DNA from 4 places in the Pantoea sp. USHLN298 genome. Region 4 is predicted to be linked to each of the others. Evidence: predicted binding sites of a transcription regulator. Region 4 holds the regulator's gene; each other region holds the start of a gene.

Region 1 (7,666 bases), on a different contig from region 4:
TGCGCCACCGTACCGGCGACCTGATTGCGCGTGCCACCAATGATGTTGATCGGGTGGTGTTTGCCGCCGGGGAAGGGGTACTGACGCTGGTCGATTCGCTGGTGATGGGCTGCGTCGTGCTGCTGGTGATGAGCACCCAGATCAGCTGGCAGCTGACGCTGCTTTCGCTGGTGCCGATGCCGATCATGGCGATCGTGATTCATCGCTACGGCAATCAGTTGCATCACCGCTTTAAGGTGGCGCAGGCCGCGTTTTCCAGCCTCAACGACCAGACACAGGAGAGCCTGACCAGTATTCGGATGATCAAATCCTTTGGTCTGGAACAGCATCAGTCGCAGCAGTTCTCTGAGATCGCCCGCGATACCGGCGAAAAAAACCTGCGGGTGGCGCGGGTCGATGCCCGTTTCGATCCCACCATCTATATCGCCATCGGCTTCTCAAATCTGCTGGCGATCGGCGGTGGTAGCTGGATGGTCTGGCACGATCAGATGACGCTGGGTCAGCTTACCAGTTTTGTGATGTACCTCGGTTTGATGATCTGGCCGATGCTGGCGCTGGCGTGGATGTTCAACATCGTCGAGCGCGGCAGCGCCGCCTGGAGCCGCATCCGCGCGCTGCTGGCGGAAGCACCGGCAGTGGAAGATGGGGATAAAATCCTGCCGCCGGAAGCCGGTCCCCTTCAGGTGGCGATCCGGGCGTTTCACTATCCGGCCAGTGCCGAGCCGGTGCTGAGTAATGTCAGCTTTGAACTGAAGCCCGGCGAGATGCTGGGGCTGTGCGGCCCGACCGGCAGCGGCAAGAGCACGCTGCTCAGCCTGATCCAGCGCCATTTTGACATTCAGCAGGGCGATATCCGCTATCACCAGATTCCGCTGCCGCAGTTGCGGCTGGATAGCTGGCGCAGCCGGCTGGCGGTGGTGAGTCAGACGCCGTTTCTCTTTTCCGACAGCGTCGCCAGCAACATCGCGCTGGGGAAACCGGGCGCAACTCAGCAGGAGATTGAGCAGGCTGCCACGCTGGCCTGCGTCCACGACGATATTCTGCGGCTGCCGCAGGGCTATGAAACCGAAGTCGGGGAACGTGGCGTCATGCTGTCGGGCGGGCAGAAGCAGCGCATTTCTATAGCGCGCGCGCTGCTGCTGAACGCCGAGATCCTGGTGCTGGATGATGCGCTGTCGGCGGTGGATGGCCGTACCGAGCATGAAATTCTGCATAACCTGCGTCAGTGGGGACGGGGCCGGACGTTGATCATCAGTGCGCACCGCTTATCGGCGCTGACGGAAGCCAGTGAAATTCTGGTGCTCCAGCACGGCACTATCGCCCAGCGTGGCGATCATGATGCGCTGGCAGATCGTCCCGGCTGGTATCGCGACATGTACCGTTATCAGCAGCTGGAAGCCGCGCTGGATGACGATGAGAATGAGAAAGGAGTGCCGCATGGCTAAGTCTGCACGCTTGTGGCCGACCCTGAAACGTTTACTCAGTTACGGCAAGCCGTGGCGGAAATCCCTGTCGCTGGCGGTGGGGATGTTATGGATTGCCGCCGCTGCCGAGGTGACCGGACCGGTGCTGGTCAGCTACTTTATCGACAATCTGGTGGCGAAACATCAGATGCCCTGGGGGCTGGTCGCCGGGCTGACGGTAAGCTTTATCCTGCTGCAACTGCTGGCAGCAGCGCTGCATTACTGGCAGGCACTGCTGTTTAATCGCGCCGCCATCGGCGTGGTGCAGCAGTTGCGCTGCGACGTGATGAATGCTGCGCTGTGTCAGCCGCTCAGCGCCTTTGATACCCAGCCGGTCGGACAGATTATTTCACGCGTGACCAATGACACCGAGGTGATCCGCGATCTCTATGTCACGGTGGTGGCGACGGTACTGCGCAGCGCGGCGCTGGTGGGTGCCATGATGGTGGCGATGTTCAGCCTTGACTGGCGCATGGCGCTGGTGGCGATGATGATCTTTCCGCTGGTGCTGGTGGTCATGCTGATATATCAGCGTTACAGCACGCCGATTGCCCGTCGGGTCCGCAGCTATCTGGCTGACATCAATAATGGCTTTAACGAAGTGATCAGCGGCATGAGCGTCATCCAGCAGTTTCGTCAGCAGGCGCGCTTTGGCGAGCGGATGGGGGAGGCGAGTCGTTCTCACTATCTGGCGCGGATGGAAACGCTGCGGCTGGATGGTTTTCTGCTGCGCCCGCTGTTAAGCCTGTTTTCGGCGATGGTGCTGTGCGGATTGCTGATGCTGTTCAGTTTCTCCGTTCCTGGCGTGTTTGAAGTCGGGGTGCTGTACGCCTTTATTACCTATCTGGGCCGGCTGAATGAGCCTCTGATTGAGCTCACCACGCAGCAGTCGATGCTGCAGCAGGCGGTGGTCTCCGGTGAGCGTATCTTCGAACTGATGGATGCAGCGCAGCAGCACTATGGACCCGATTCTCAGCCGCTGGCGTCAGGTCGTCTGACTCTGAAGAATCTGAGTTTTGCCTACCGTGAAGATCGTGACGTGCTCAGCGATATCAATCTTGAGGTGCCGTCACGCAGCTTTGTGGCGTTGGTCGGACATACCGGCAGCGGCAAAAGCACGCTGGCGAACCTGCTGATGGGCTACTACCCGATTACCCGCGGCGAGATTCGCATTGATGACCGTCCGATTGGTGAACTCAGTCATGCGGTGCTGCGGCGGGGTATCGCGATGGTTCAGCAGGACCCGGTGGTGCTGGCGGATACGTTGCTGGCCAACGTCCGGCTCGGCCGTGATATCAGCGAAGAGGTGGTCTGGACGGTACTGGAGCAGGTACAGCTGGCTCCTCTGGCGCGCGCATTGCCTGACGGCATCCATACCCGGCTGGGTGAGCAGGGCAATAATCTGTCGGTCGGGCAGAAGCAGTTGCTGGCGCTGGCGCGGGTGCTGGTCGACCTGCCGCAGGTGATGATCCTTGATGAAGCGACCGCCAATATCGACTCGGGTACCGAGCAGGCGATTCAGCAGACGCTGCGAACTCTGCGCCAGCACAGCACGCTGGTGGTGATTGCGCACCGGCTTTCAACCATTACCGAAGCCGATAACATTCTGGTGCTGCATCGTGGACGGGTGGTCGAACAGGGTAATCACGCGCAATTACTGGCGCTGCAGGGGCGTTACTGGCAGATGTACCAATTGCAGCAGGTAGGCGATGATCTGGCGACGGGCATCCCCTTAACAACTGAAGCGTAAGTTGCACCTTTTTTGCGCGGTTTTATCAGAATAATCTGGTTAAATGCACTCCTTTGACGCCTGGCGCACCAAAGGAGTGCATTGGCTGTGCTGACGCGCGGCTATTCCTTCCTCTCCTCACCGATCCCGGCTAAAACACGCCTTGCCCCGTCTCGCCTCAGAGATTGATTCCGCTGTTTTTTTATTTGTGGCACAGGCTTTGCTTAACTCTCTGCGTGTCTGTGAGACTCACTCATTTAATCGCTGGAGGGGATCCAATGAAGCTGGTTACCGTCGTAATTAAGCCATTCAAGCTGGAGGATGTGCGTGAAGCCTTATCCTCTATCGGCATTCAGGGGCTGACCGTCTCCGAAGTAAAAGGATTTGGTCGCCAGAAAGGCCATGCGGAGCTTTACCGTGGCGCAGAGTACAGCGTGAACTTCCTGCCTAAGGTCAAAATCGATATCGCGATTGCCGACGACCAGTTAGACGAAGTGGTGGATGTCATCAGTAAAGCGGCTTACACCGGCAAAATTGGCGACGGTAAAATTTTCGTGGCTGAACTGCAGCGCGTCATCCGTATTCGTACCGGCGAGACCGACGAAGCCGCTCTGTAATTAAGACTCAGTACTGTGATGGGATGGATAAAAATGAATAAAGTTTTCGCTAAGTTGGGCCTCACCAGCCTGGCACTGTTACCATCGCTCGCGATGGCTGCACCTGCCGTTGCGGACAAGGCTGATAACGCATTTATGATGATTTGCACCGCGCTGGTGCTGTTTATGTCGATTCCAGGGATTGCGCTGTTTTACGGCGGTTTGATTCGCGGCAAGAACGTCCTGTCGATGCTGACTCAGGTGGCGGTGACCTTCTCGCTGGTGTGCGTATTATGGATGGTTTATGGCTATTCACTGGCCTTCAGCGAAGGTAACGCCTTCTTTGGTGGCTTTGGCTGGGCGATGCTGAAAAATATTCAGCTGACCGCGGTGATGGGAAGCTTCTACCAGTATATCCACGTTGCCTTCCAGGCATCATTTGCCTGTATTACCGTCGGCCTGATTGTCGGTGCTATCGCTGAACGTATCCGTTTCTCTGCGGTGCTGATTTTTGTCGGCGTCTGGCTGACCCTGGCCTACCTGCCTATCGCACACATGGTGTGGGCGGGCGGCTTCCTGGCGCAGGATGGCGCGCTGGACTTTGCTGGCGGTACCGTGGTGCATATCAATGCCGCCGTGGCGGGACTGGTCGGCGCTTACCTGGTGGGTAAACGTGCTGGCTTCGGCAAAGAAGCGTTTAAACCGCATAACCTGCCAATGGTCTTCACCGGTACGGCCATCCTCTATGTCGGCTGGTTTGGTTTTAACGCCGGTTCTGCCTCGGCGGCTAACGAAATTGCAGCACTGGCCTTCCTGAACACCGTGGTCGCCACGGCGGGCGCGGTACTGTCATGGACCTTTGGTGAGTGGGCCGTACGCGGTAAACCTTCACTGCTGGGTGCCTGTTCCGGCTTCATCGCGGGCCTGGTCGCCATCACCCCAGCCTGTGGTTACGTGGGTGTCGGCGGGGCGTTAATCATTGGCCTGGTCGGTGGACTGGCCGGTCTGTGGGGCGTCACCACCCTGAAAAAATGGCTGCGGGTCGACGATCCTTGCGATGTGTTTGGCGTGCATGGCGTCTGCGGCATCGTGGGTTGTATCCTGACTGGCGTCTTTGCTTCTTCTTCGCTGGGCGGTGTCGGCTATGCAGAAGGCGTGACCATGGGCCATCAGGTATGGGTGCAGCTGTTCAGCGTCGGCCTGACCATCGTCTGGTCTGGCGTCGTCGCCTTCATTGGCTTCAAGCTGGCGGATATGATTGTGGGACTGCGCGTGCCGGAAGAGCATGAGCGTGAAGGTCTGGACGTCAACAGCCACGGCGAAAATGCCTATAACCAGTAACCTTCACTATTAAATAGCCAATCAGGGGCGAGCAATCGCCCCTTTTTTTATTCGCTGCGCTGGCGCATCACCCCTTCCTGCACCGTCGAGGCTACCAGCACGCCTTGCTGATTATAAAACTCGCCTCGCACAAAACCGCGCGCCCCCGAGGCCGAGGTGCTGACTACGCTATAGAGCAGCCATTCGCTGAAGTCGAACGGACGGTGAAACCACATCGAGTGATCGATGGTCGCCACCTGCATATCGGCTTCCAGAAAGCCCTTGCCGTGCGGCTGCAGCGCGACCGGCAGAAAATTGAGGTCAGAGGCATAGCCCAGCAGATATTGATGGATACGCAGATCGTCCGGTAACACGCCGTTGGCACGGATCCAGACCTGACGTTCAGGTTTATCAACGTGGCCCTTGAGCGGATTGTGCAACTGCACCGGGCGAATCTCCAGTGGCCGTTCGGCGATAAATTTCTCTCGCAGTTTTTCCGGCAGCATATGCGCCATTTTCTGCGCCATCACCTGCTCGGAGAGCAGATTCTCAGGACCGGCCACCTCGGGCATCGCATTCTGATGTTCAAAACCGCTTTCCGGTGCCTGGAATGAGGCGGTCATATAAAAAATCGGCTGGCCATTCTGTATCGCACTAACGCGCCGGGCGCTGAAGCTTTTGCCGTCACGCAGGGTTTCAACATCATAAATAATCGCTTTCTGGCTATCGCCGGGCCGCAGGAAGTAGCTGTGAAAGGAGTGGATGATGCGATCTTCCGCGACCGTCTGCTTGGCTGCATACAGCGCCTGTCCGACTACCTGACCGCCAAACACCTGACGCAGCCCCAGATCTTCACTCTGACCGCGATACAAACCCTCTTCCAGCTTTTCCAGATTTAATAAATTCAGCAGATTTTGCAGTGCCTGGCTCATGGCGCATTCCTCAATATAGTGACCCGCTCAGTGTGAAAGATCCGACCAGTTCACGTCAATCAGACTTTCCTCTTTGCCGTCGCCAGGCAAACTCCCGATTTTGTGCCAGAATTAAGCACATACGGCGAGTGAAGCGCTGTACGCAGGATTCGCTGCCGAAAATCATTTTGATCAAAAGGAGACGACATCAATGAAACTCTGGCATGTGTTCAGTGGGGTAGTTATGGCGGTGGCTGTTGCAGGATGCGCCGACAAAGGTAAACCGGTACCAACTCCAACGTTGGGCTCGGCCGTGGCGGGACAGCAGGCGGCGATTGCGCAGCCTAACGTCAGCGGTTCGGTCTATATCCGACAGCGTATTGCGCTGCCGCCGGATGCGGTGCTCACCGTGACGCTCTCTGACGCCTCTGTGGCCGATGCGCCATCGAAAGTGTTGTCACAGCGCGTGGTACGCACCGAAGGTAAACAGGCACCGTTCCAGTTCGTGCTGCCGTTTAACCCAGCCGACATTCAGCCGAACGCGCGTATTCTGCTGAGCGCCGCTATCTCGATTGATGGCAAGCTGGCCTTTATTACCGAAGGCGTGAAGCCAGTGATTAACCAGGGTGGCACCAAAGCTGAGCTGCTGCTGGTGCCGGTACCGTCAATGGCGATGCCAACCCAGCCGGGTGCCGCGACCACCGTGCCGTCGACATCACCGACTCAGGTGACGCCGTCCGCTTCTGTGCCAGCCCCGACCAGCATGTAACTTACTGTGGGGCGACTCTGTCGCCCCTTTTCGGGCTTAAAAGCGCCAGCGGTAGGCCTCAAGGTCGATGCGGCCATCATCACTCACCACTACACCTTCCGCCTCCAGCGCATCGCGCTGACGAAACAGTCCGTCCCCCTGAAGCGAGATCGCCCCATGCCGGTTAACCACCCGATGCCAGGGCAGGGTGCTGCCCTGCGGCAGGCGACTCAGTACACCGCCGACCTGACGGGCGGCGCGTGGAGAGCCCGCTAGCAGCGCGACATCGCCGTAGGTCGCGACCTGGCCCGCAGGAATCGCGGCAACAATTTGCCAGATGCGTTGCTGAAAACTGTCAGGCTGATCCATCTGCTTATCCCGTCTGGAAAAAGGGCGTCAACTTTACCACGTCAAACCCCAGTGATACGCGGCAAACTGTGGGTTGTTCAAGAAACCAACGGTCGTCCCGACTGCGCTTGCAATTGCCAGGGCCTTCCCCGATAATGCCTGCGCTCTCGAAATGAGGGCTTGTCAATGGGGGCCCTGTTGGTTCTCCCGCAATGCTAGCTTGTGAACTCGGTCAGGTCCGGAAGGAAGCAGCCGCAGCAGGTGACGCGTGTGCCGGGATGTAGCTGGCAGGGCCCCCACCATTTTTATCTCCCGCATAACCTATCCCTTATCAGATTCCAGACAGGCGAAACTCGCCTGAGGCCGATCCATTGCCGGCAGGCGAGAGTATTAAATGCTTAGGATGAGGCAATCGAACGAAAGGGTTGTGCAAATTAACGCACAAATTTCCACACCGAACCTGGTACTTTATCGTAAAGCTTGTTCATCGTCAGTTCAGCCAGGCGATGATCGGCCGCTGAGTAAAATACCGCTAACTCATCTTCAGGTAA
Region 2 (7,666 bases), on a different contig from region 4:
CCTTCCTGATAGCCTTCCAGCCCATTGATGCAGCGCAGCAAAGTGCTTTTGCCTGAGCCGCTGCGACCGATAATCGAGATCACCTCGCCCATGTCGATATCCAGATCCACGCCTTTCAACACATGGTTGTCGCCGTAATATTTTTGTACCTGATTAATGGTGATGAGCGGCATTGAATTTTTTCTCCAGATACTGGCTGTAGCGAGACAGCGGATAACACATCAGGAAGTAACCGAGCGCCACCAGCCCAAAGACTTTAAATGGCTGGTAGGTCACGTTGTTCAGAATGGTGCCGGCTTTGGTCAGCTCGATAAAACCGATAATCGACGCCAGCGCCGTGCCTTTGATCACCTGCACAGCGAAGCCCACGGTCGGGGCGATGCCGATGCGGATCGCCTGCGGCGCAATTACCCGCGCCAGGGTCTGACCGAAGCTCAGGCCAAGACAGCGTGACGCTTCCCACTGCCCTTTCGGCAACGCACGAATACTGCCGTACCAGATATCGACCAGAAAGGCGCTGGTGTAGAAGGTCAGCGCCAGCGAGGCCGCCGTCCAGGGCGCGACGTCAATCCCGAACAGGCCGACGCCAAAAAAGGCGAGAAACAGCTGCATCAGCAGCGGCGTGCCCTGGAACAGCGCGGTATAGCCGCGCACCCAGCGCGTCAGCCATTTACGCTGCAGCAGCCGCATAAACAGCAGCGGCAGCGTCACCAGCGTGCCGCCGACAAACGCCACCAGAGAGAGCAGCAGGGTCCAGCGCGCCGCCAGCAGCAGGTTGCGCACGATGTCCCAGTCGGTGAAGGTTGTCATCATGCCTGCACTCCAAACCATTTACGGCCAATGGCCAGCAGCAGCTGACGCATCGCAATCGACAACGCCAGGTAGATCAACGTGGTCACCAGATAGACCTCAAAACTTAAAAAGGTGCGCGACTGGATCAGGTTAGCGGCGAAGGTGAGCTCCTCGTAGGAGACCTGCGACACCACCGACGATCCGAGCATCACAATGATGCACTGACTTACCAGCGCCGGATAAATGCGCTGCAATGACGGTGGCAGCACCACCCGCAAAAAGGTCTGGCTACGGGTTAAGCCCAGCACCCGGCCCGCTTCCCACTGCCCTTTTGGCGTCACCTGAATACCGGCGCGGATGATCTCGGTGCTGTAGGCGCCGAGGTTGATCAGCATCGCCAGCAGCGCCGCTTCGCCAGCGGTGAGTTTCAGGCCCAGGTTAGGCAGACCAAACACGATGAAGAACAGTTGCACCACGAACGGCGTATTGCGGATCAGCTCGACGTAGACGCCCCACAGACGGCTCATCCAGCTCGGTTTGCCGCTGCGCAATGCTGCGCCGACAATGCCAAGGCTGACGCCGCCGACGGTGGCCAGCAGCGTCAACTGGATGGTGACCCACAGGCCGGAGAGCAGCTCCGGCCAGTAAGGCCACAGGGCGGGAAAGTTAAGTTGCCCGATCATTATCCGTTCCTCAGGCGCCGAGGCTGGCGGGCAGCGGGGCTTTCAGCCACTGTTCTGACAGGCTATTCAGGGTGCCATCTTTGATACCCTGCTCAATCAGCGCATCAATCTTCGCTTTCAGTGCCGGCTGGTCTTTCTTCAGGCCAATAAAGCAGGGCGAATCTTTCAGCATAAACTGCGCCACCGGGGCTTTGGCCGGGTTCTGGCGGGCAATCGCGGCCACGACCAGGTTACCGGTCGCCACATACTGCACCTGACCGGAGAGGTAGGCTGACAGCGTGGTGTTGTTATCTTCGTAGCGTTTTACCTGGGCGTCCTTCGGTGCCACCTCACTCAGCACCATATCCTCCACCGCACCGCGTGTGACGCCAATCGACTTGCCGCTGAGTGCCGCCGCCGATTTGATCTCTTCGCCCTTCGGCCCAAAGACGCCAAGGAAGAACGGCGCATAGGCGCGGGTGAAATCGATCACTTTTTCACGTTCAGCATTTTTGCCCATGCTGGAGATCACCAGATCGACCTTGTCGGTTTGCAGATAAGGCACCCGGTTAGCACTGCTGACCGGCACCAGCTGTAACTTAAGTTTCATCTGCTTCGCCAGGTACTTCGCCATGTCGATGTCGTAACCCTGCGGTTGCAGATCCGTGCCGACTGATCCAAACGGCGGGAAATCCTGGGGCACAGCCACGCGGATCACGCCACGCTGCTGGATATCCTGCAGTTGATCGGCCAGCGCGCTGCCCGCCTGTGCCATCAGTAATGCCGCTGCGGCAACCGCCATCAAAACTTTTTTCATTATGCACCCCGGTGAGATTGTGTGAAACAAAAGATTCTTTAGCTTCCAATCTGCAACTAATGTGCCAATGAGCGCAGCGGGAGAAAAAAGGTGGAGTGGCAATGAGATGGTGAGAAAAGCGGCGTTATCCGCCGCGATACGCCGTCGGGAAAGGTTGTACTAAAATGGGGCAAGGCACCAAAACGGTGCCTGTTAGCGGTGCTCCAGCTCGTCAAACTGCTGGTAAAGGTCGGCAATCTGATGAATGCGCTGGCGGCCCTGCGCCAGCATTTCATGCAGTAGCGCGTTGGCGATCAGGTTGATCAGGCTCATTGCCGAGGCGTAGCTATCAAAGGCCGAGACGCTGTCGAGCGGCGCACAGAGCTGCCAGCGTGCCAGCGCAATCACCGTTTGCGCCTGCGGCTCACACAGCGCCAGCAGCGGGATGCCGGCGGTTTGTAGCTGCTGCATCAGCGGGCGAATCATCCGGGTGCGACGGCGGAACGCCATCACCACCACCATATCGTCCGGCGTAATATCCACCAGCTCCTCGGCCAGCGTCTGGCCTGGCTGCGGCAGAATATGCACCTGCGGCCGCGCCTGCATCAGCTGCTGACGCAGGTGCAGCGCCACCGGATAAGCGTTCCGCATCCCAATGATAAACACCCGTTTTGCCTGCGCCAGCTGCTGGATCACCTCGCCGAAATGCTGCGCGTCCAGGCTATTGACCCATTGCGTCAGGTTAGCCATCTCCTGCTTATAGTGGCGCGACAGCAAGGTGTTGCCCTGCACCGCATCGCGGTTATCGGTCAGCGGCATACCGCTCTGTCGCAGGGTACGCAGCTCATCGCGCATCTCTTTATACTTTTCATAGCCCAGCCGTTTGAACAACCGGCTGACGGTGGCTTTCGACACGCCGCTGAGCCGCGCCAGCTCGGCGCTGTTGTAGCTGATCAGATCGTCAAAATGGTCAAAAACAAAGTCAGCAATACGCTGCTCTTGCGGTGAGAGCTGGGAATAGTGGCTTCTGAGTCGTTCATCAAGCTGTTGCATAACAGGTCCTGTAACTTTTGTTTCAGCTGAAGCTAGCATAATTTGCGCCAGGTTAACGCGGCTGTCATAACGGCCGGAATGAAAACTGGAACAGCTCTTGCTTTGTATACCGTTCTGTCACCCGATAACAGAACGAGAAAAGCATGAATCAAAGCAATATGGCCCCGCAGGGGATGGCGGTGACGCCGCACCATCTGGCCAGTGAAAGTGCGCTGGCGGTGCTGCGTGACGGCGGCAACGCCATTGAAGCGATGGTGGCGGCGGCCTCAACCATCGCCGTGGTCTATCCGCACATGAATGGCCTTGGCGGCGACGGCTTCTGGCTGATTATGCCGCCGGGCGGCGATCCTGTCGCGATTGATGCCAGCGGCGCCGCCGGATCGCTGGCCCACTTCGACTTTTACGCCGATCATCAACAGATCCCGCATCGCGGTCCGAAAGCCGCATTAACCGTTGCCGGCACGGTCAGCGGCTGGCAGGAAGCGTTACAGCTGGGCGCGGAGCTGGGCGGTACGCCGCTGCCGCTGGCGCGTCTGTTGCGCGATGCCATTCGTTATGCCGCCGATGGCATTCCGGTCACCGCTTCGCAGACCGCCGCCACGACGACATTCCGCCACGAGTTGCAGCATCAGCCCGGCTTTGCCGCCACGTTTATGCCCGATGGCGATGTGCCGCAACCGGGCAGCCGCTTTACTCAGCCAGCGCTGGCGCAAACGCTGTGTCAGCTGACGGAACAGGGACTCGACAGTTTCTATCGCGGTCCGCTGGCGCGCCATCTCGCCAGTGAGCTGTCAGCGCTGGGTATGCCGATCACCCTTGAGGATCTGCAACAGCAGCGCGCCCGCCGCTGTACGCCGCTGCATCTGTCACACAGCGAAGGCGATATCTGGAATATGACGCCGCCGACCCAGGGCATGGTGTCGCTGGCGATCCTGGGCATCACCGACGTGCTGGAGATGGGCGACGCCACTGAAGCGCAGACTATCCACCGCATCGTTGAGGCGACCAAAAAAGCCTTTGCGCTGCGTGACAAACACATCACCGATCCGCGTCACGTTACCGAAGATTTGCAGGCGCTGCTCGACAGCGATCATCTTCGCACGCTCGCCAGCCAGATTGACGATCGCCAGGCGGCGCCCTGGGGCAACGGCCGCGGGCCGGGCGATACGGTCTGGATGGGCGTGATGGACAGCAGCGGCCTCGCAGTATCGTTTATTCAGAGTATCTATCACGAATTTGGCAGCGGCGTGGTGCTACCCGGCACCGGTATCACCTGGCAGAACCGCGGTGCGGCCTTTAGTCTCGATCCCGATCATCTGCTGGCGCTGGCCCCTGGCAAGCAGCCGTTCCATACCCTGAATCCCGCGGCTGCGCGGCTGAAAGATGGCCGCACGCTGGTTTATGGCTCGATGGGAGGCGACGGCCAGCCACAGACCCAGGCGGCGATTTTTACCCGTCATGTGATTCAGGGCCTGCCGCTGCAGCAGGCGGTGAGCGCGCCACGCTGGCTGCTGGGCCGCACCTGGGGCCAGTCTTCCGACTCGCTCAAACTGGAGAGCCGCCTGGCACCGGAAACGGTGGAGCAGCTGCGCCAGTGGGGACATCAGGTCGAACTGCTGCCGGCCTTCAGTGAATTTGTCGGCCATGCGGGCGCAATTGTGCGTCACAGCAATGGCATGTTTGAAGGCGCCAGCGATCCGCGCAGCAACGGCAGCGCCGCCGGTTTTTAACAGGAGCCCACCATGAACTCACCAGACTGGACCCACTACATCGCTCATATGGAGCAGATACTGCAACTGGAGCTGGATGACGCCCGGCGCGCAGAGTTATTAATCCAGCTCACGCGAATTGCGCAGATGGCGGAGCCGCTGATGGCTTATCCGCTCGACGATCGGCTGGACGTCGCGGGAGTGTATCAGGCATGAAATTGAGCGACGTTTCGATTCAGGCATTACGGCTGGCGATCCACAGCGGTGAGATCAGCGCCAGAGAGGTGGCTGAAACCACACTGCAGGCGATTGAGCAGCACAATCCACAGCTCAATGCATGGACTGAGGTGACCGGGCAGCGGATGCTGAAAGAGGCAGAGAGTATTGATGCAAAGCGGCAGCGCGGTGAAGATCTGCCGCCGCTGGCGGGCATTCCCTACGCGGTAAAAAACCTGTTTGACGTTGCAGGCTACAGTACGCTGGCCGGTGCCAGCCTGTTCAGCCAGCGGCCCGCGGTGCGTGCCGATGCCTTTGCCATCGACCGGCTGCGGCAGGCGGGCGCGACGCTGTCGGGTATGCTGAATATGGACGCCTACGCCTATGGCTTTACCACCGAAAACAGCCACTACGGCGCGACCCGTAATCCGCGCGACCTGAGCCGCGTAGCTGGTGGCTCATCGGGCGGTTCAGCCGCGGCGGTGGCGGCCGGTCTGGTCCATTTTTCACTTGGCACTGACACCAACGGCTCGATCCGGGTTCCCGCCTCGTTGTGCGGCACCTTTGGCCTGAAGCCCACCTTTGGCCGCCTGTCGCGTAGCGGCAGCCATCCGTTTGTCGCCAGCCTTGACCACATCGGTCCCTTCGCCCGTCGGGTCGACGATCTGGCGCTGGTCTATGACCAGCTACAGGGCGCAGACAGCGCCGATGCGTTTCAGGCCAGTCGTCCTGCTGCCGCGACGCTGCCAGGCTTGTCCCGGGGTCTGGAAGGGCTACGCTGCGGCGTACTGGGCGGCTTTTTCAGTGAATGGTGTGATGAGGAGGCGCGGGCTGCGGTGGCCGTTGTTGCCGCCGCGCTCAACGCGCAGGACGAGGTGATGATGCCGGAAGCCGAGCTGGCACGCTCTGCGGCCTTTATCATGACGGCGGCGGAAGGCGGCACGCCTTATCTGCCCGCCTTGCGCCAGATGCCGGAACAGTTTGAGCCCAACTCGCGCGAGCGTTTACTGGCGGGGGCGATGATGCCCGCAGCCTGGTATCTGCAGGCGCAGCGTTTCCGCCGCCATTTCCAGCAGCAGGTGCTGCCGCTGTTCAGCAAGTTTGATCTGCTGATTGCCCCGGCGACGCCGTGCAGCGCGATCACCATTGGACAGCAAACGATCACCATTAATGGGGAGGAACTGCCCGCCAAAGCCAGCATGGGTATGCTGACGCAGCCGATCTCGTTCCTGGGATTGCCGGTCTGTACCGTGCCGCTGGCGACCCGAAGCGGTCTGCCGATTGGCCTGCAGTTAATCGCCCGTCCCTTTAATGAAGCCGCGGTGCTGCGGGCTGCCTGGGTACTGGAGCAGCAAGGGTTCACCGTGGCGCAAATCAACATGGCAGGAGCCTGATGGACATTCAACAGATCAATTTACCGCAGATAGTCAGTGAAGTGACGGCGCAGTTTACCCGCTACGAGCAGGCGCTGATCGGCAACGATATCGCCGAACTGGATGCGCTGTTCTGGCATGATCCCCGTACCGTGCGGCTGGGTGCCGGTGAGAATTTGTATGGCATTGATGAGATCCGCGCATTCCGGGCGGCTCGCCCTTCCGCCGGGCTGGACCGGACGCTGCGCAACACGGTGATCACCACCTTTGGCGAAGATTACGCGGTGTGCAGCACCGAGTTTACCCGCGCCGGCAGCGATAAAATCGGCCGCCAGCAGCAAACCTGGGTGCGGTTGCCGCACGGCTGGTGCATCGTTGCGGCGCAGGTAAGCCTGATGAGTTAAGCGGGCTGGCGAGGCGTTTCATCCGCCCTGACGGCTGAATGAAACGCCTTGCAGTCATCAGGACGCGTCGGGTGCCGGATGCGTTTTGATCCAGTGATCGGCAATCTGCTGACGGCTGCAAATCCAGACGTCATCGTGCTGCTGGATATGGTCGAGGAAATTCTGTAAGGCACGGAATTTTCCCGGACGGCCCAGCAGGCGGCAATGCATCCCCACCGACATCATTTTCGGTGCGGTTTCGCCCTCTTCATACAGCACGTCAAAGGTATCACGCAGATAAGTGAAGAACTGTTCAGCGGTGTTGAAGCCCTGTGGCGAGGCAAAGCGCATGTCGTTGCACTCCAGGGTATAAGGGATGATCAGATGCGGTTTGACCGTACCATCCTGGCAGGTGACCTGGGTCCAGAACGGCAGGTCGTCGCCATAGTAATCACTGTCGTAGCTGAAACCGCCCTGCTCCACCACCAGACGTCGGGTATTCGGGCTGTCGCGCCCGGTATACCAGCCGGTCGGCGCTTTACCAAACAGGTCGAGCAAAACGTCCACCGCCTGCTGCATGTGCTGGCGTTCGGTTTTTGCGTCCATGCCCTGATAGTGGATCCAGCGCCAGCCGTGGCTCACCACGTCGTAATCCGCCTGTTTGATCGCCTCAACGATTTCC
Region 3 (7,666 bases), on a different contig from region 4:
GGTCGGATGTTGCTTAGCAGCACGCCCACCGACAGCACCGGATTCTCTTTATCGATGCGGGTGTCGACCGGCACTTCTTCGCTGTAGACCAGGTAAGATTTGATCGCAGTGATCTTGATGCGCTCACCCGCGATAAAGATGTATTTGCTTTCCGGCACCACTTTCACCGCATAGGCCGACAGGCCTTTGTTATTGGTGGTGGGTTCAAAGGTCACTGCAGCATCTTTCTTGATCAGATCAGGGTTGGCGACCTTAATCACATGAAAATAGCGGTTCTCACCGTTTTCATCTTTGATAAAACCAAAACCCTTATCTTTGAACCAGGTTGTGATTGTTCCGTTCATCGCCATTACCGCCTGTTTAATCGTTTATCTACTCAGTTTTTTACAGCGCGCAGTGTAAAGCACAATGCCTGCGCAGACTATATCCGTGTGAATGATAATTTCTGACCGGTAAGAGAGCAATCCGGTGACGCGTTGAACGGTGTCGGGCCATCAGGGATCTGTGGCTGTGAAAGTGCTCACGATGAGTTGGCCGGCAGAGAAATGGGGAAGGGCGCGGGAGATGACGCTGACGGTGCGGTTATGGCGCAGGGAGTATATCCGGGCGGACAAGGTCACTATCGTCACCTGCTGACCGCCCGGCGCATTCGGGTAAGGTTACTCGTTACCCCATTGGTTGAGGAAGGTCGCGATCTCATCGATACGCTCAGCATCAATGCCCGCTTCCGTGGCCATCTCCTGCTGCGACTCTTCACTGATCTCCTCGTTATTCATCAGACGCGTGATCAGTAACTGGAAGTAGTGCGCCAGCGGTGTGCGTTCTGCATCGCTCACCGGCTTAGCGGATTCGGTCGCATACTCATCTGCGACGTCGTAGTACTTGAGGGGAATGTCGTTAGTCATAAAGAGTCCGCTAAGTTGAAGTGCTGGTCAGATGCTGCCTGCGCTCGATGGCGTAAGTAGCGGGGTTATTATTTCGTGTTTAGGCGGGGGCTGTAAAGGGGAGTGGATGTCAGTAGATAGAAGGAAAATGTGGAGTGAACAGCGGTTATTTCGGGTTAAGTGACCGCCCCGTCGGCCACAACGAAGAAAAAGTATTGATACAGAGTGGTGTAAAAAACTATCAGCCTGGATGTTAGGGGGTTCGCTTTTGACTGAATCCGGCTTTATTGCCTTATCTGACTAGAGAAGGAGCGGCGGTAGTTGTTTGAAGGTGCTGACTAAGCCTTCTCCCCAGCCTTTACGGATAGTCGTGAAGTAGGGATGGTCTTCGGTAATGCGGTATTGCCGGGCATCGCTGAAGCTATCACAAGGGTAGATCATGACGTCGAGCGGCAGGCCAACAGAGAGATTGCTGCGCAGGGTCGAATCCAGTGAAATCAGCGCGCATTGCATCGCTTGCTCCAGAGACATGTCGTAGTGCAGCACCCGGTCAATAATCGGTTTGCCGTACTTGCTTTCACCAATCTGGAAATAGGGCGTATCGCGAGTTGCTTCGATGAAATTACCCTGTGGGTAAATATGGAACAGACCAATATCATCCCCGTTGATTTGACCGCCGAGCAGCAGGTTGCAACTGAAATCTGTCGTACTGCCATTCTGTTGTGCCTCACTGTCACGCTGGATCACCTCACGAACCGTCTCTCCAACCAGGGAAGCGGCCTCGTAAAGGCTGGCGGCATTCAGCAGATTGGGACAATCGGCATTCCTGCTGCGGTGTCGCAGCAGACTGATAATACTTTGAGTGGTCGCCAGATTACCGGCAGTCTGAAGCACCAGCGTACGATCGCCGTCCTGATGAAACACATGTAGTTTACGGAAGGTGGAAATGTGATCCACCCCAGCATTGGTACGTGAATCGGATGCAAAGACCAGCCCGGATGACAGGCGCATGGCCACACAATAGGTCATACCACACTCCCCTCAAAAAAATTTGCACGCCATCAGCGTGCATGAAGTTTTCACCACCAGCAAGTCGCTACAGGTCAATTTACATCATTTGTACCGCGGCAATCGCGCACATATCTTCGTATCCACCGCCAATGCGTAAACCGCGTACCGGACAGGCATCCAGGTAATCAATACCCACAGCAAGTTTAAGATGTTGATCAGGTATACGGGTATTGTTGGTAATGTCAAAGCAGTGCCAGCGGTCTTCCACCCAAACTTCGGCCCAGGCATGGGTCGCGACATGTGCAGAATCTTTGCTGTGCAGGTAACCGCTAACGTAGCGTGCCGGTATATTCAGGCTACGACAGCAGCTCAGAAAGACATGAGTATGATCCTGGCACACTCCGCTACCCGCGGCGAAAGCCTCAGCGGCACTGTCGGTCACAAGGGTAGAGCCTGGGGTGTAAGGCATCCTGAGCAGCAGGTCTCCCATCAGGTTTTCCAGGGTGGTCAGAATCGCCTGGGGTTGATAATAGTGCAGGGCAAAAGCCTGAATCGCCGCATCGGGCTGGGTCAGCGGACTGTGGCGCAGGAAAACTAGCGGCGACAGATGCCCCTGAGCCTGATCTTCAATGCCGTGTTCAATCTCCACCACGCCATGTGCCTGAATGGTGATGGACTCATGCGGTTCATCGAGTGTCAGCACATGCATGATGTTGCCGAAGGCATCAGTGGTGCAAACCGCCTTATCCGGTAAGGTCAGTTCCCAGGATAGTATGCGTTGATGAGACGATTCCTGAGGCGTCAGCCGCAGGTACTGGATACTGCGTTGCACCGCCTGGTCGTAGCGATAATGCGTGTTGTGCTCAATGCTAAGTTTCATTGCGCCTCCAGATAAGTGTGATGAATACTTTCGGCGATCTCGTTTAACTGGGTGAGAAAGGCTTCCAGCCAGTTGTTCAGCCCGATTCTGCTGAGGTCTTTCATGGAACTGAAGCGCAACTCGGCGTGCAGGATGTGCGCCAGGCGGCGTGGCTGGTTTGCACGGCCACCTATCAGCTCCAGTTGCTGAACCATATCGTTGATACACGCCAGCAACGAACGCGGCAGCTCGTTGCGCAGGATCATCAGTTCGGCGATGGTCTCCCGGCTCAGCGGCTGCTTATAAATACTATGGTAGGCTTCGCGCGCGCTTACCGCCTGCAGCAGTGTGTCCATGCGGTAATATTCGCGCACCGGATCGTCATCAATATCCATCAGTCTGTTTTTCACCTCCAGCAGACGGGCAGTGCCATCAGCCCGTTCCAGCAACGTCCCGAGACGAATAAAGTGCATCGCGTCGCTGCGGAGCAGGGTACCGAACATGGCACCACGGAACAGATGAGATCGCTCTTTCACCCAGTCAAAGAAGGCATCGGCACCGTCTGAGCCTATGCCCTGACGGCGTATCGATTTCATCGCGATCCAGGTGGCATTGATACATTCCCAGACTTCGGATGACAGGCTGCCACGTACCGCATGCGCGTTGTTCCAGCCCATCTGCAGACAACTAAAAATGCTGCTGTAATTCCGGCTATCCAGGGCGAAAAAACTGACCAGATTGGGCATCGTCAGTGTCAGGTTGGTCTCAGCATACAGCTCGCTGGTGCTGGTCAGGTTGAGCGGTACCAGCAGATCATGATTACCCCCATTGCGGATTGGCATCATCGACAGCTTGTTGGTGACGTCCAGTACCCTGGCGATATTTTCTGCCCGCTCCAGATAGCGGGCCATCCAATAGAGTTCACTGGCTGTCCGGCTCAGCATATATCATCCTCCAGTACCCAGGTGTCCTTGGTTCCGCCGCCCTGTGACGAATTGACGACCAGCGAACCTTCCGTCAACGCCACGCGGGTAAGGCCGCCGGGCACCAGTCGAATCTCCGCACCACTCAGCGCAAAGGGTCGGAGATCGATATGACGTGGGGCCAGGCCGTCGTTGACAAAAGTGGGACAGGTGGACAACGCCAGCGTGTTTTGCGCGATATAATTCTGCGGACGAGCCAGCAACAGGTCACGGAAGTGGGCGAGCTCAGCTTTGTTCGCGGCGGGTCCAATCAACATGCCGTAACCGCCAGCACCGTGAACCTCTTTCACGACCATTTTTTCGAGGTTGGCCAGCACATACGACAGCTCATTTTTATGTCTGCACTGCCAGGTTGGCACGTTATTGAGGATCGGTTCTTCCTGCAGATAAAAGCGCACCATATCCGGTACGTAAGGATAGATTGATTTGTCATCAGCTACGCCAGTGCCGATGGCGTTGGCCAGGACGACATTGCCAGCCCGGTAAACCGACAGCAGTCCCGGTACGCCGAGCATGGAGTCCGGGCGGAATGCCAGCGGATCGAGGAAGGCATCATCAACCCGACGATAGATGACATGTATTCTGCATGGCCCGGCAGTTGTGCGCATGAACAGCATGCCATCCTTAACGAACAGATCGGCGCTTTCAACCAGCTCAACGCCCATCTGCTGGGCCAGGAAGCTGTGTTCGAAGTAAGCGCTGTTAAAGCGGCCTGGGGTCAATACCACCACGGTGGGATCGTTAATGGGTGAGCTTTCGCGAAGCGTTTGTAGCAGATGCGACGGATAGCGTTCTACGGGAGCAATACGTTGCTGCGCAAAGAGTTCCGGATAGAGCCGCATCATCATTTTACGGTTCTCCAGCATATAAGAGACGCCGGAGGGGGTACGCAGGTTATCTTCCAGGACGTAATATTCGCCATCACTGTTGCGCACCATATCTACGCCAACAATATGCGCATAGATATCACGGTGAAGATCAACACCTTGCATACAGGGTTGATACTGTTCGTTAGCCAGAACCTGTTCTGCCGGAATGATTCCCGCCTTCAGAATATGTTGTTCATGGTAGATATCGTAGAGGAAGGCGTTGAGTGCCTGCACACGCTGGCGGATGCCGGCATCGAGCATGGCCCATTCGGCGGCCGGTATAATACGTGGCACGCTGTCGAACGGGATCAACCGTTCAGCACCATTATCGTCATCGTAGACATTGAAGGTAATACCTACCCGGTGAAACAGGAGGGCGGCTTCTTCCCGCTTGCGCTGTACAGCCTGATGATCAGCCTGTTGCAGCCATTGCCAGTAGGCGGCGTAGTGGTCACGGTGCTCACCTTCAGCCAGAAGCATCTCATCAAAAAAGGGTGAAGCGGAGAGATTGATATTCAGCATCGTCACCTCGCAGACGTTAAAGGCTGTCAATCTACTCAAGCATAAAGTGTGCCAGCATCTGAAGAAGCGAAACGGTGCAAAGCGGTAATGTTGCAACGTCCAATGCCCTTTTTTGGTGCAGGCTCAGCGCGGGAGTGTCTTAATATGGCGCTTAGTGTGCCGTGGTGGAGAAAAACCACCTCCGACATAACGATTCCAATCTGAGCTGGATCCCCGCGGAATCGATCAAACCTATCGAAGTGGTACGCGGGCTAATGTCGTCCTTATACTGTTCCGATGCGCTGGGCGGATACTCCATCTGGAATACAGGCGAGTCGTATAAGGCGAATAAAACGGTAAAGATCCGCACAGGGGTTCTGAATCTGACCGATAAAAATCTCAACCGTGACGACTATAGCTATAACGAAGATGGCAGCAGGTATTTCGCTGCGGTTGATGATAGTTTCTGGCGTAAGGTTCTGGCCGGGACGGTTGAGGTCCCGGCTGTTTTCTGTGTCCGCAGCCTGACTGACGGGATATTTTCAATGGCACTGCACGTCGTCGGGGAAGCGGTTTTACGAGCTTTGTTCACTACCCGATAATCAGTGTGAAAGATTATTTTGCGCGTGCAGGAATCGCGTACGCCAGGGCTTGAGCACCCATAACGCCAGACCCGCGGTGATAAAGTCGAAGGTAATAGCGCAGCCAAAGACCAGGTGCCAGTTATGGGTGTGCTGATACATCAGTGCCGCCAGCGGACCGCCAAAGATTGCGCCGATACCCTGTGAGATATACAACCAACCATAGTTCGCTGAAGCATTTTCACTGCCAAAGGTGTCGGTCAGTGTGGATGGGAACAGCGAGAAGATTTCACCCCAGCCAAAGAACACTACGCCTGAAAGCAGTACGAATAGCAACGGATCTTCGCGGCAGGCAAGCCACAGCGTCATCGCAACACCTTCCAGCGCGAAGGCAACAAACATAGTATTTTCGCGGCCGTAGCGGTCAGAAATAAAACCAAACAGTGGGCGTGTTAAACCGTTAGTGAAACGGTCGATAGTCAGCGCCAGGGGCAGCGCGGCCATACCGAAAATTACCGCCTTGCTGATGCCGAAGTCTTCGGCAAAAATTGCCATCTGCGAGGTCACCATCAGTCCCGATGTCGACATCATGGTCATCATGATGAACATCAGCCAGAACAGTGGCTGGCGCAGCATTTCTCCGGAGCTGAACTGGCGCTGGTCCGGCACAGGCGACGGTATTTTGTTGACCGACTTCGTCATGCTGGTTTCAGGCAGTCTCAGGCTTTGACTGGCGAGAAAACCCACGGCGGCAAAGAGCAGGCCAAATAGGGTCATTGTCTGTTCCAGCCCGTAGCTGTTTAGAGAAATGGAAATCGGGAAGGTGGTAAAAATTGCCCCCATGCCGTAGCCCGCCGCCACGGTTCCGGCGGCAAAACCGCGCTGCTGTGGAAACCACTTCATTACCAGTCCCACCACGCCGATATAAACAATACCCGTACCCAGTCCGCCAAGGCAGCCATAGACCAGATACAGTGAAGTCAGGCTGTTGACCCGGGCGGCGATTACCCAGCTAAAACCCGCCATCAGTGTACCGATAGAGATCAGCAGACGTGGGCCAAAACGCTCTACCAGCCGACCCTGGAAGGGTGAGAAGAAGGTCTGCAGAATAATCAGCAGCGAGAACGTTACCTGTAGTTCCGCCAGTCCGACGCCGAGTTTGGCAATCATAGGTTTGGTTAACAGCGTCCAGACATACTGCGGGCTGGAAATTGACGCCATGCAAAGTAATCCAAGCAGAAGCTGTACCCACTTGCTGTTTTTCGCTATTACCACCGGTTCGCTCATCAAGGCCATTATCTGTCTCCAAAATTACGCTTTGCTCTGCTTAACCACTTTTTTGTCGAATTGCCTGCTAATGCTCAATCCCCGGAACCTTCATCCCGATACGCAGATGTAGACGTAAAGCCATTAGCAGGATGTGTGCCAGTTTGAAAAAGTCATTAAATTCAATTGGTAATGGAATGATTAGGGAAGTGAATGTTATGGAGTGCAAAAAATCAGTGCGCTGAGATGGTGCGTAGGAGAGGGTTGATTGCCAGAAAAGCCATCCGGTACCTTTTGATTTCCAGGATGATGCACTAATTGATTTCCGAGATGATGCACTAAAGACGTTTATCGAAAAAGTTGACCAGTTGCCTGAAATTCCCGGATTGGGGGTACAAAAAGCCCGCAAGGCTTGTGCCGTGCGGGCTTTCAGGACTTCGACGATGGTTCTGGTAACCATCACCAGGAAGGGCTGGCGGAATCTGAATAGGCTCTTCAAGCTTATGAAATTAAGTGTTTTTATTAAATTCAGCTTTGGTGCGTGTACCTAAACGTGTACCAATTGTAGGATTTCATACCCCGGAACGGCTTTGCTAGAATTATTAACAGCTAGCCTAAAATCCCAAAAAATGATTTTATGAAAAAGTGTTCATACTGTTCAATTTTGTTTTTTTTATTAAATTCATTGGGTTAGGTGGTGAATGGTTTGGGG
Region 4 (7,666 bases):
CTGTTGCCGCGTGCGCACTACGTGACGCGCATTGCTGGCGGACGCGGCGCGGTGCGTGAACTGTGCGATCTTATCTTAATGTCGCAGAACAAATTTGAGGATGCCAAAGGGCAATCAGTATGAGTAAAAGCAGGCGTTGGATGACGCTGATTCTGACCTTGATTGCACTGGTTTTAATCGGCTGGAATCTTACCAATCAGGATGAGAGTACGCCGGTTGCCACCGATGATCAGGCACCGACCTATACCAGTGCGGATTCACACACCGTGGTCTACAACCCACAGGGTGCGCTGTCGTATAAGTTGATCTCCGATAAAGTGACCTATTTTTCGGATCAGGAGATCAGCTGGTTTGATAATCCGGTCATGACGACTTACGACGAAAATAAAGTGCCGACCTGGAAACTCCGTGCGGACAAAGCAAAGCTCACTAAAGATCGTATGCTCTATCTGTATGGTCATGTTGAACTGAACACGCTGACGCAGGATTCTCAGCTTGAACGGGTCAAAACCGACAATGCCCAGATCAATCTTGTCACTCAGGATGTAACCTCTGACGACCAGGTGACGTTATATGGCCGTAGTTTTAACTCCACCGGCATGAAAATGCGCGGCAATTTACGGACAAAAAACGCCGAGTTAATCGAAAAGGTCAAAACTTCTTATGAAATTCAAAATGAACAAAAATAGCCTCAGGTTTTTACTGGCCAGCATGCTGCTGGCGAGCAGCGTACCTGCGCTGGCCCTGACCGGTGACTCGGATAAGCCCGTCAATATTGACTCACAGAACCAGGCGCTGGATCTGCAGGGCAATGTCGCGACCTTTACCGGCAACGTTATCGTCACCCAGGGTTCGATCAAAATCACCGCTGATAAAGTGGTCGTGACCCGTCCGGGCGGCGACAGCAAGAAAACCATCGTCGATGCCTACGGCAATCCGGCTACCTTTTACCAGATGCAGGACAGCGGCAAACCCGTTCAGGGCCACGCGGCAAAACTGCATTATGAACTGGCTAACGACTTTGTAGAGCTGACCGGCAACGCCTTCATTGAGCAGCAGGACAGCAACATCAAAGGCGATCGCATTACCTATCTGGTGAAAGAGCAGAAAATGCAGGCGTACAGCCAGGGCCAGAACAAGCGCGTCACTACAGTGCTGGTGCCATCGCAACTGCAGGATAAAGGTTCGTCCAACAGCGGAAAGAAGAGTAACTGATAGCTATGGCCACATTAATCGCAGAAAACCTGGCGAAGGCATATAAAGGCCGTCGCGTGGTAGAAGATGTCAGTCTGCAGGTAAAGTCCGGCGAGATTGTCGGCCTGCTGGGCCCGAACGGCGCCGGTAAAACCACCACTTTTTACATGGTGGTCGGTATTGTGCCGCGCGACGCAGGCCGCATTATTATTGATGATGAAGATATCAGTATCCTGCCGCTGCACGCCCGCGCGCGCCGCGGTATCGGCTATCTGCCGCAGGAGGCCTCGATTTTCCGTCGCCTCAGCGTCTACGATAACCTGATGGCGGTCCTGCAAATCCGTGACGATCTCACTGAAGAGCAGCGTCAGGATCGCGCCAACGAACTGATGGAAGAGTTTCACATCGAGCACCTGCGCGACAGCATGGGCCAGGCGCTATCCGGCGGTGAACGCCGCCGGGTCGAGATCGCCCGCGCGCTGGCAGCGAACCCCAAATTTATCCTGCTGGATGAGCCGTTTGCCGGTGTTGACCCGATCTCGGTCATCGACATCAAGAAAATCATCGAGCACCTGCGTGACAGCGGTCTGGGCGTATTGATCACCGACCATAACGTGCGCGAAACCTTAGCGGTGTGCGAACGGGCTTATATCGTGAGTCAGGGTCACCTGATCGCGCACGGCACGCCGAATGAAATTCTGGCAGATGAGCAGGTTAAGCGGGTTTATTTGGGTGAAGAGTTCAGACTCTGATAAGGTGTCGTAAATACTGATGTTTACCTGGGAACTACCATCCTGTCTATGAAGCAAGGTTTGCAACTCAGGCTCAGCCAACAGCTGGCGATGACACCGCAGTTGCAGCAGGCGATTCGCCTGCTGCAACTCTCTACGCTTGAACTCCAGCAGGAGTTACAGCTGGCACTGGAAAGTAATCCGCTGCTTGAACAGACCGATCTGCATGAAGAAATCGACTCTCGTGAGGCTCAGGAAGGCGAAGCGCTGGATACCCGTGAAGCGCTTGAGCAGAAAGAGATGCCTGATGAGCTGCCGCTGGATGCGACCTGGGATGAGATTTACACTGCCGGCACGCCGTCAGGCACCGGTACCGATTACCAGGATGATGAATTACCGGTTTATCAGGGTGAGACGACCCAGTCACTGCAGGATTACCTGATGTGGCAGGTTGAACTGACGCCGTTCAGCGATACCGACCGCGCCATTGCCACCTCGATCGTGGATGCGATCGATGACACCGGATACCTCACCGTTTCGCTTGAAGAGATTCTCGACAGCATCGGCAACGATGAGCTTGAGGCCGATGAAGTGGAAGCGGTGCTGAAACGCATTCAGCGCTTTGATCCGATTGGCGTTGGCGCACGCGATCTGCGTGACTGCCTGCTGGTTCAGCTGTCGCAATATGCGCCCGAAACGCCGATGCTGGCGGAAGCCCGGCTAATCGTCAGTGAACATCTGGATCTGCTGGCTAACCACGATTTTCGCAGCCTGATGCGGGTTACGCGCCTTAAAGAAGAGGTGCTGAAAGAGGCGATGCTGTTAATTCAGTCGCTGGACCCGCGTCCCGGTCAGTCGATTAATACCGGCGAACCGGAATATGTCATTCCCGACGTGCTGGTGCGTAAAGTCGGCAACCGCTGGACGGTTGAGCTTAACGCCGACAGCGTTCCGCGCCTGAAAATCAATCAGCAGTATGCCGCCATGAGCGGGGCGACGCGCAACGACAGCGACAGCCAGTTCATTCGCAGTAACCTGCAGGAAGCGCGCTGGCTGATTAAAAGCCTGGAAAGCCGCAACGACACACTGCTGAAGGTGACGCGCTGTATCGTCGAGCAGCAGCAGGCGTTTTTTGAGCAGGGCGAAGAGTACATGCGCCCGATGGTGCTGGCTGATATCGCACAGGCGGTAGAGATGCACGAGTCGACCATTTCCCGCGTGACCACGCAAAAGTATCTGCACAGTCCGCGTGGCATTTTTGAACTGAAGTACTTTTTCTCCAGTCATGTGAATACTGAAGGTGGCGGCGAAGCCTCATCGACGGCGATTCGCGCGCTGGTGAAAAAATTAATCTCGGCGGAAAATCCAGCCAAACCCTTGAGCGACAGTAAACTCACCTCCATGTTATCTGATCAAGGGATCATGGTGGCACGTCGTACCGTCGCCAAATACCGCGAGTCTTTATCCATCCCGCCATCGAACCAGCGTAAACAGCTGGTTTGACAGAAATGAGAAGGAAGACCTATGCAGCTGAACCTTACCGGGCAAAATGTTGAAATCACCGCACCACTGCGCGATTTCGTCAGCGGTAAATTTGCCAAACTGGAACACTATTTCGAACATATCAATCAGGTCTATATTGTCCTGAAGGTCGAGAAGGTCACGCAGGTGGCCGACGCAACGCTTCACATCAACGGTGGCGAGCTGCACGCCACGTCGGAAGCGGAAGATATGTATGCGGCCATCGATGGGCTAATCGACAAGCTTGCCCGTCAGCTGACCAAACACAAAGACAAACTGAAAAAACACTAACCTTCACGCTCGCTAAGCGCGCTCTGCGTGCAGAGCCGACAGTATGGGGCGGATATCCGCCCCGTTTTGTCATCTAAGCAAGCGCCATTCGCTCTCAGCATCATGACAGGCTGAGGGTTAATGACCAGGTTAACTCGCAAGTGAAACGATAATGAACAACGATCTAACACTGGAATTGAGCACAGTGCTTTCGCCCGACTGCACCCGCAGCGGCGTACACTGCCAGAGCAAAAAACGCGCGCTGGAAATTATCAGCGAACTGGCCGCTAAGCAGCTCAACCTGCCGCACCAGACGCTTTTCGAAGCGATCCTCACCCGTGAGCGCATGGGCAGTACCGGCATTGGTAACGGCATTGCCATTCCGCACGGTAAGCTGGAAGAGGATACGCTGCGCGCTGTCGGGGTGTTTATCAGCCTTGAGCAGCCGATAGCGTTTGATGCCGTTGATAATCAGCCGGTAGATCTGTTGTTTGCCCTGCTGGTGCCGGCTGACCAGTGCAAAACTCACCTGCACACCCTTTCACTGGTGGCGAAGCGTCTGGCGGATAAAACCGTCTGCCGCCGTCTGCGCGCCGCGCAGAGTGATGAAGAGCTTTATGCCATTATCACAGAAGGCCAGTCAGAGCAGTAACGCGTCTTTACCGGCTGCGAGCCGGTTTTAAAACGGGAGAGAAGGTCATGGTGCTGATGATCGTGAGCGGTCGGTCAGGCTCGGGGAAGTCAGTGGCGCTGCGCGCGCTGGAAGATATGGGTTTTTACTGCGTCGATAACCTGCCGGTGGTGCTGTTGCCCGAGTTAGCGAACTCGCTGGCGGAACGCAACATCTCGGCAGCGGTGAGTATCGATGTCCGCAACATGCCTGAATCCCCTGAAGTTTTTGAAACCGCGCTGAATAATCTGCCCGACACATTTTCGCCTCAGCTGCTGTTTCTTGATGCCGATCGTAATACCCTGATTCGCCGCTACAGCGATACCCGCCGTCTGCATCCGCTCTCCAGTAAAAACTTATCGCTGGAAAGTGCCATTGATGAAGAGAGCGATCTGCTGGAGCCGCTGCGTTCGCGTGCTGACCTGATCATTGATACCTCAGAGATGTCGGTGCACGAACTGGCGGAGATGCTGCGTACCCGACTGCTGGGCAAGCGTGAACGCGAGCTGACGATGGTGTTTGAGTCGTTTGGCTTCAAGCACGGTATCCCGATTGATGCCGATTATGTGTTTGACGTGCGCTTTCTGCCGAACCCGCACTGGGACCCTAAGCTGCGCCCGATGACGGGCCTCGATCGGCCGGTTGCCGCCTTTCTCGATCGCCATACCGAGGTGCATAACTTCATTTACCAGACCCGCAGTTATCTGGAACTGTGGCTACCGATGCTGGAAACCAACAACCGCAGTTACCTTACTGTCGCTATCGGCTGTACCGGCGGGAAACATCGTTCGGTCTACATTGCCGAGCAGCTGGCGGACTACTTCCGTTCACGCGGCAAGAATGTCCAGTCACGCCACCGTACGTTGGAAAAGCGTAAATCATGACCGTCAGACAAACCGTTGAAATCAAAAATAAGCTGGGCATGCATGCCCGGCCAGCTATGAAATTGTTTGAACTGGTGCAGAGCTTTGATGCTGAAGTGCTGCTACGCAACGAAGCCGGCACCGAAGCCGAAGCCAGCAGCGTGATTGCGCTGCTGATGCTCGATTCGGCACAGGGCGGACATATTGAAATCGAAGCCAGCGGACCGGAAGAGATCCCGGCGCTGGCTGCGGTTATTGAGCTGTTTGAAGCGGGCTTTGATGAAGATTAAGGCTTAATCCAGCCGGTTACGCTGCAGGAAGCCCTCGCCGCCCAGCTGGCGCATCTGACGCAAAATCCACTGCTGGCGCTGCCGTACGTAGCCCGACGGTGCCGCCGCACGGAAACGGATAGGATTAGGCAGCACCGCCGCCAGCAACGCCGCTTCAGCGGCCGTCAGCCGACTGGCTGGCTTGTGGAAATAGCGCTGTGACGCTGCCTCCACGCCAAACACCCCTGGCCCGAACTCGGCGATATTCAGATAGACGGTTAAAATACGTCGCTTGGTCCAGACCGTCTCAATGCCCACCGTCAGGCCCGCCTCCAGCCCTTTACGAATCCAGCTGCGTCCATCCCACAGAAACAGATTTTTAGCCGTTTGCTGCGACAGGGTTGAGGCACCACGCATCCGGCTATCACTGTTATCCAGTACCGACTCAATCGCCGCGACATCAAAACCCCAGTGAGTCGGGAATTTTTGATCTTCAGAAGCAATCACCGCTAATTCCATCCAGGGAGAAATATCATCGTGCCCGACCCAGTCCGAATGGGCCACATAGCTGAAGTCTCCGCGCAACCAGGCGCCCAGCTGACGCTCAACCATCACTGCCGAGAACGGCACTGGCAAAAATGAAAACAGCAAAATGCCCGCCAGCCAAATCCCCAGCCACGCCAGAATGAGTCGGATAGCAATCCGCTTAATACGTTGCCCGACGCTTCCTTTATGCTTACTCATGCAATCTTCCCATACTTGTTTCAGGCGTTAATCAATTACTCGCGTAATCAGTGCGTAGTAAAACCATTTATCGCCGTTTTCGGTGAAAATGGCCGTGCGGTTTCCAGACTTCGGGCCGCTATTTTGCATTAAAAAGCTGCAACAGATCGAAATAGTTCAAGCACTTCCGTAAAAAAGGAATCGGTTCCATTCCTCAGCATTGCTTAGCACCTTTCCAGATAAACGCTTATTAATTGGTGATAAGCATTAATTTGAATCATTTACCATGCTTAACTATCCTGTTTTTCTGGCTTCGATATTTTTCATTGATTGCCTACGATTATTCGCATAATGCATCAATTTTTCGCCACTACCTCCCGGCTGGCATGGCTGAGTTGCTTAACTTATGACCCGCCCTGACGGTCGGGGATGGCGGTCAGCAGCCTGAAGAAGCGAAATCTTTTTTTCCTTTCCAAAACGTTTTGGATAAATCGCGCCATTTTGCACCCCCGCCGAGTAATATCAGCGCGTTAGCAGTGCAGATCCGCCTGACAGAGCGGCGGCTTCGCCTGACCCCTTCCCCCGGTCTGTCGCTGCCGTCCGGGCGCGTTAAAAGCGCGCAAAAAGCGGGAGAACTGATTAAAATTACCGCAATGCAACGCAGAAAATGATTCCTTACTTGACTGTGTTGCCAAATTAATGTTTTCTGTATTTAAACGCTGCTCAACATCACACATTTTAATGAATCTTGTAACACGTTAAGATGAATTTGCTAAGGTGATGGCAGAGTTAACCAATACCATGCGGCTGCATTTATTACTCAAAGCATAGCAGCCGCTACTTTTTCCCTGGTGTTGGCGCAGTATTCGCGCACCCCGGCCTCGGCTGGGGTCATTTTTTTCTGGCGGATGAAACTTCCTGTTCCGCTACCCAGTCGCGCAGCACCTGCACATCATGTCGCCACTCCTGCTTCAGCTCATCAATCCATTCGACGACGTTATCCCACCAGGCTGGCAGTTCCGGGCTCTGGATCTGTTTTGCCAGCAGTTGCAGATGCTGTAACCCCACCGATCCCGCCGCGCCTTTGATTTTGTGACCCTCTTCAGCGATGCCTTTCTGGTCGCGCGCCATCAGATTAGATTCCAGCACCTCCAGGTAACCCGGCATCATCTTTTCAAACATCGTCAGGCTTTGGGTAATCAGGCTCGGCCCGACCAGTTCGAGATACTGTTCCAGCATCGGGATATCCAGCAGCATCTGACTGTTATCCGCCTCGTCGAGGACTGTCTCATCCTCCGGCTCCGCCTGGTAGTCCCAGAACTTTTTGATCATCGCCGTCAGCGCCGGCACGGCCAGCGGCTTGCTGAGCACATCATCCATTCCGGCATCGAAATACTCTTTTTTGTCCTTCAGCACGTTGGCGGT

The links. Region 4 encodes sigma-54, which starts transcription at its own class of promoters, with help from an activator protein. Its sites were predicted from a motif close to GTTGGCACANNTTTCGCTNT; they were not measured.
Region 1: glnK (P-II family nitrogen regulator) is a predicted target of sigma-54. The motif match lies at 3,400-3,419, and genes of this name have one in related genera.
Region 2: WFK59_RS00095 (gamma-glutamyltransferase family protein) is a predicted target of sigma-54. The motif match lies at 3,388-3,407, and genes of this name have one in related genera.
Region 3: WFK59_RS10890 (circularly permuted type 2 ATP-grasp protein) is a predicted target of sigma-54. The motif match lies at 5,165-5,184, and genes of this name have one in related genera.

Annotation. Positions count from the first base shown of each region.
Region 1 covers NZ_JBBCRO010000001.1:161,192-168,857, forward strand. Annotated here, with positions in the region: gene WFK59_RS00815 (SmdA family multidrug ABC transporter permease/ATP-binding protein) at 1-1,445, shown strand, start outside; gene WFK59_RS00820 (SmdB family multidrug efflux ABC transporter permease/ATP-binding protein) at 1,438-3,213, shown strand; gene glnK (P-II family nitrogen regulator) at 3,471-3,809, shown strand; gene amtB (ammonium transporter AmtB) at 3,843-5,129, shown strand; gene tesB (acyl-CoA thioesterase II) at 5,177-6,040, opposite strand; gene WFK59_RS00840 (YbaY family lipoprotein) at 6,231-6,788, shown strand; gene WFK59_RS00845 (MGMT family protein) at 6,825-7,136, opposite strand; RNA gene ffs (signal recognition particle sRNA small type) at 7,312-7,408, shown strand; gene WFK59_RS00855 (HHA domain-containing protein) at 7,550-7,666, opposite strand, start outside.
Region 2 covers NZ_JBBCRO010000001.1:10,791-18,456, reverse strand. Annotated here, with positions in the region: gene WFK59_RS00120 (amino acid ABC transporter ATP-binding protein) at 1-173, opposite strand, end outside; gene WFK59_RS00115 (amino acid ABC transporter permease) at 154-810, opposite strand; gene WFK59_RS00110 (amino acid ABC transporter permease) at 810-1,475, opposite strand; gene WFK59_RS00105 (transporter substrate-binding domain-containing protein) at 1,486-2,271, opposite strand; gene hpxU (MurR/RpiR family transcriptional regulator HpxU) at 2,464-3,303, opposite strand; gene WFK59_RS00095 (gamma-glutamyltransferase family protein) at 3,447-5,033, shown strand; gene hpxX (oxalurate catabolism protein HpxX) at 5,046-5,228, shown strand; gene WFK59_RS00085 (AtzE family amidohydrolase) at 5,225-6,622, shown strand; gene hpxZ (oxalurate catabolism protein HpxZ) at 6,622-7,005, shown strand; gene puuE (allantoinase PuuE) at 7,063-7,666, opposite strand, start outside.
Region 3 covers NZ_JBBCRO010000003.1:631,230-638,895, reverse strand. Annotated here, with positions in the region: gene WFK59_RS10915 (cold-shock protein) at 1-350, opposite strand, end outside; gene WFK59_RS10910 (DUF2543 family protein) at 660-905, opposite strand; gene WFK59_RS10905 (proteasome-type protease) at 1,185-1,913, opposite strand; gene WFK59_RS10900 (transglutaminase family protein) at 1,993-2,775, opposite strand; gene WFK59_RS10895 (alpha-E domain-containing protein) at 2,772-3,698, opposite strand; gene WFK59_RS10890 (circularly permuted type 2 ATP-grasp protein) at 3,692-5,128, opposite strand; partial or broken gene WFK59_RS10885 (hypothetical protein) at 5,413-5,574, shown strand; gene oxlT (oxalate/formate MFS antiporter) at 5,710-6,984, opposite strand.
Region 4 covers NZ_JBBCRO010000004.1:409,678-417,343, forward strand. Annotated here, with positions in the region: gene kdsC (3-deoxy-manno-octulosonate-8-phosphatase KdsC) at 1-123, shown strand, start outside; gene lptC (LPS export ABC transporter periplasmic protein LptC) at 120-689, shown strand; gene lptA (lipopolysaccharide ABC transporter substrate-binding protein LptA) at 664-1,215, shown strand; gene lptB (LPS export ABC transporter ATP-binding protein) at 1,221-1,946, shown strand; gene rpoN (RNA polymerase factor sigma-54) at 1,995-3,428, shown strand; gene hpf (ribosome hibernation promoting factor) at 3,450-3,737, shown strand; gene ptsN (PTS IIA-like nitrogen regulatory protein PtsN) at 3,889-4,368, shown strand; gene rapZ (RNase adapter RapZ) at 4,416-5,270, shown strand; gene npr (PTS phosphocarrier protein NPr) at 5,267-5,539, shown strand; gene mtgA (monofunctional biosynthetic peptidoglycan transglycosylase) at 5,543-6,262, opposite strand; gene arcB (aerobic respiration two-component sensor histidine kinase ArcB) at 7,133-7,666, opposite strand, start outside.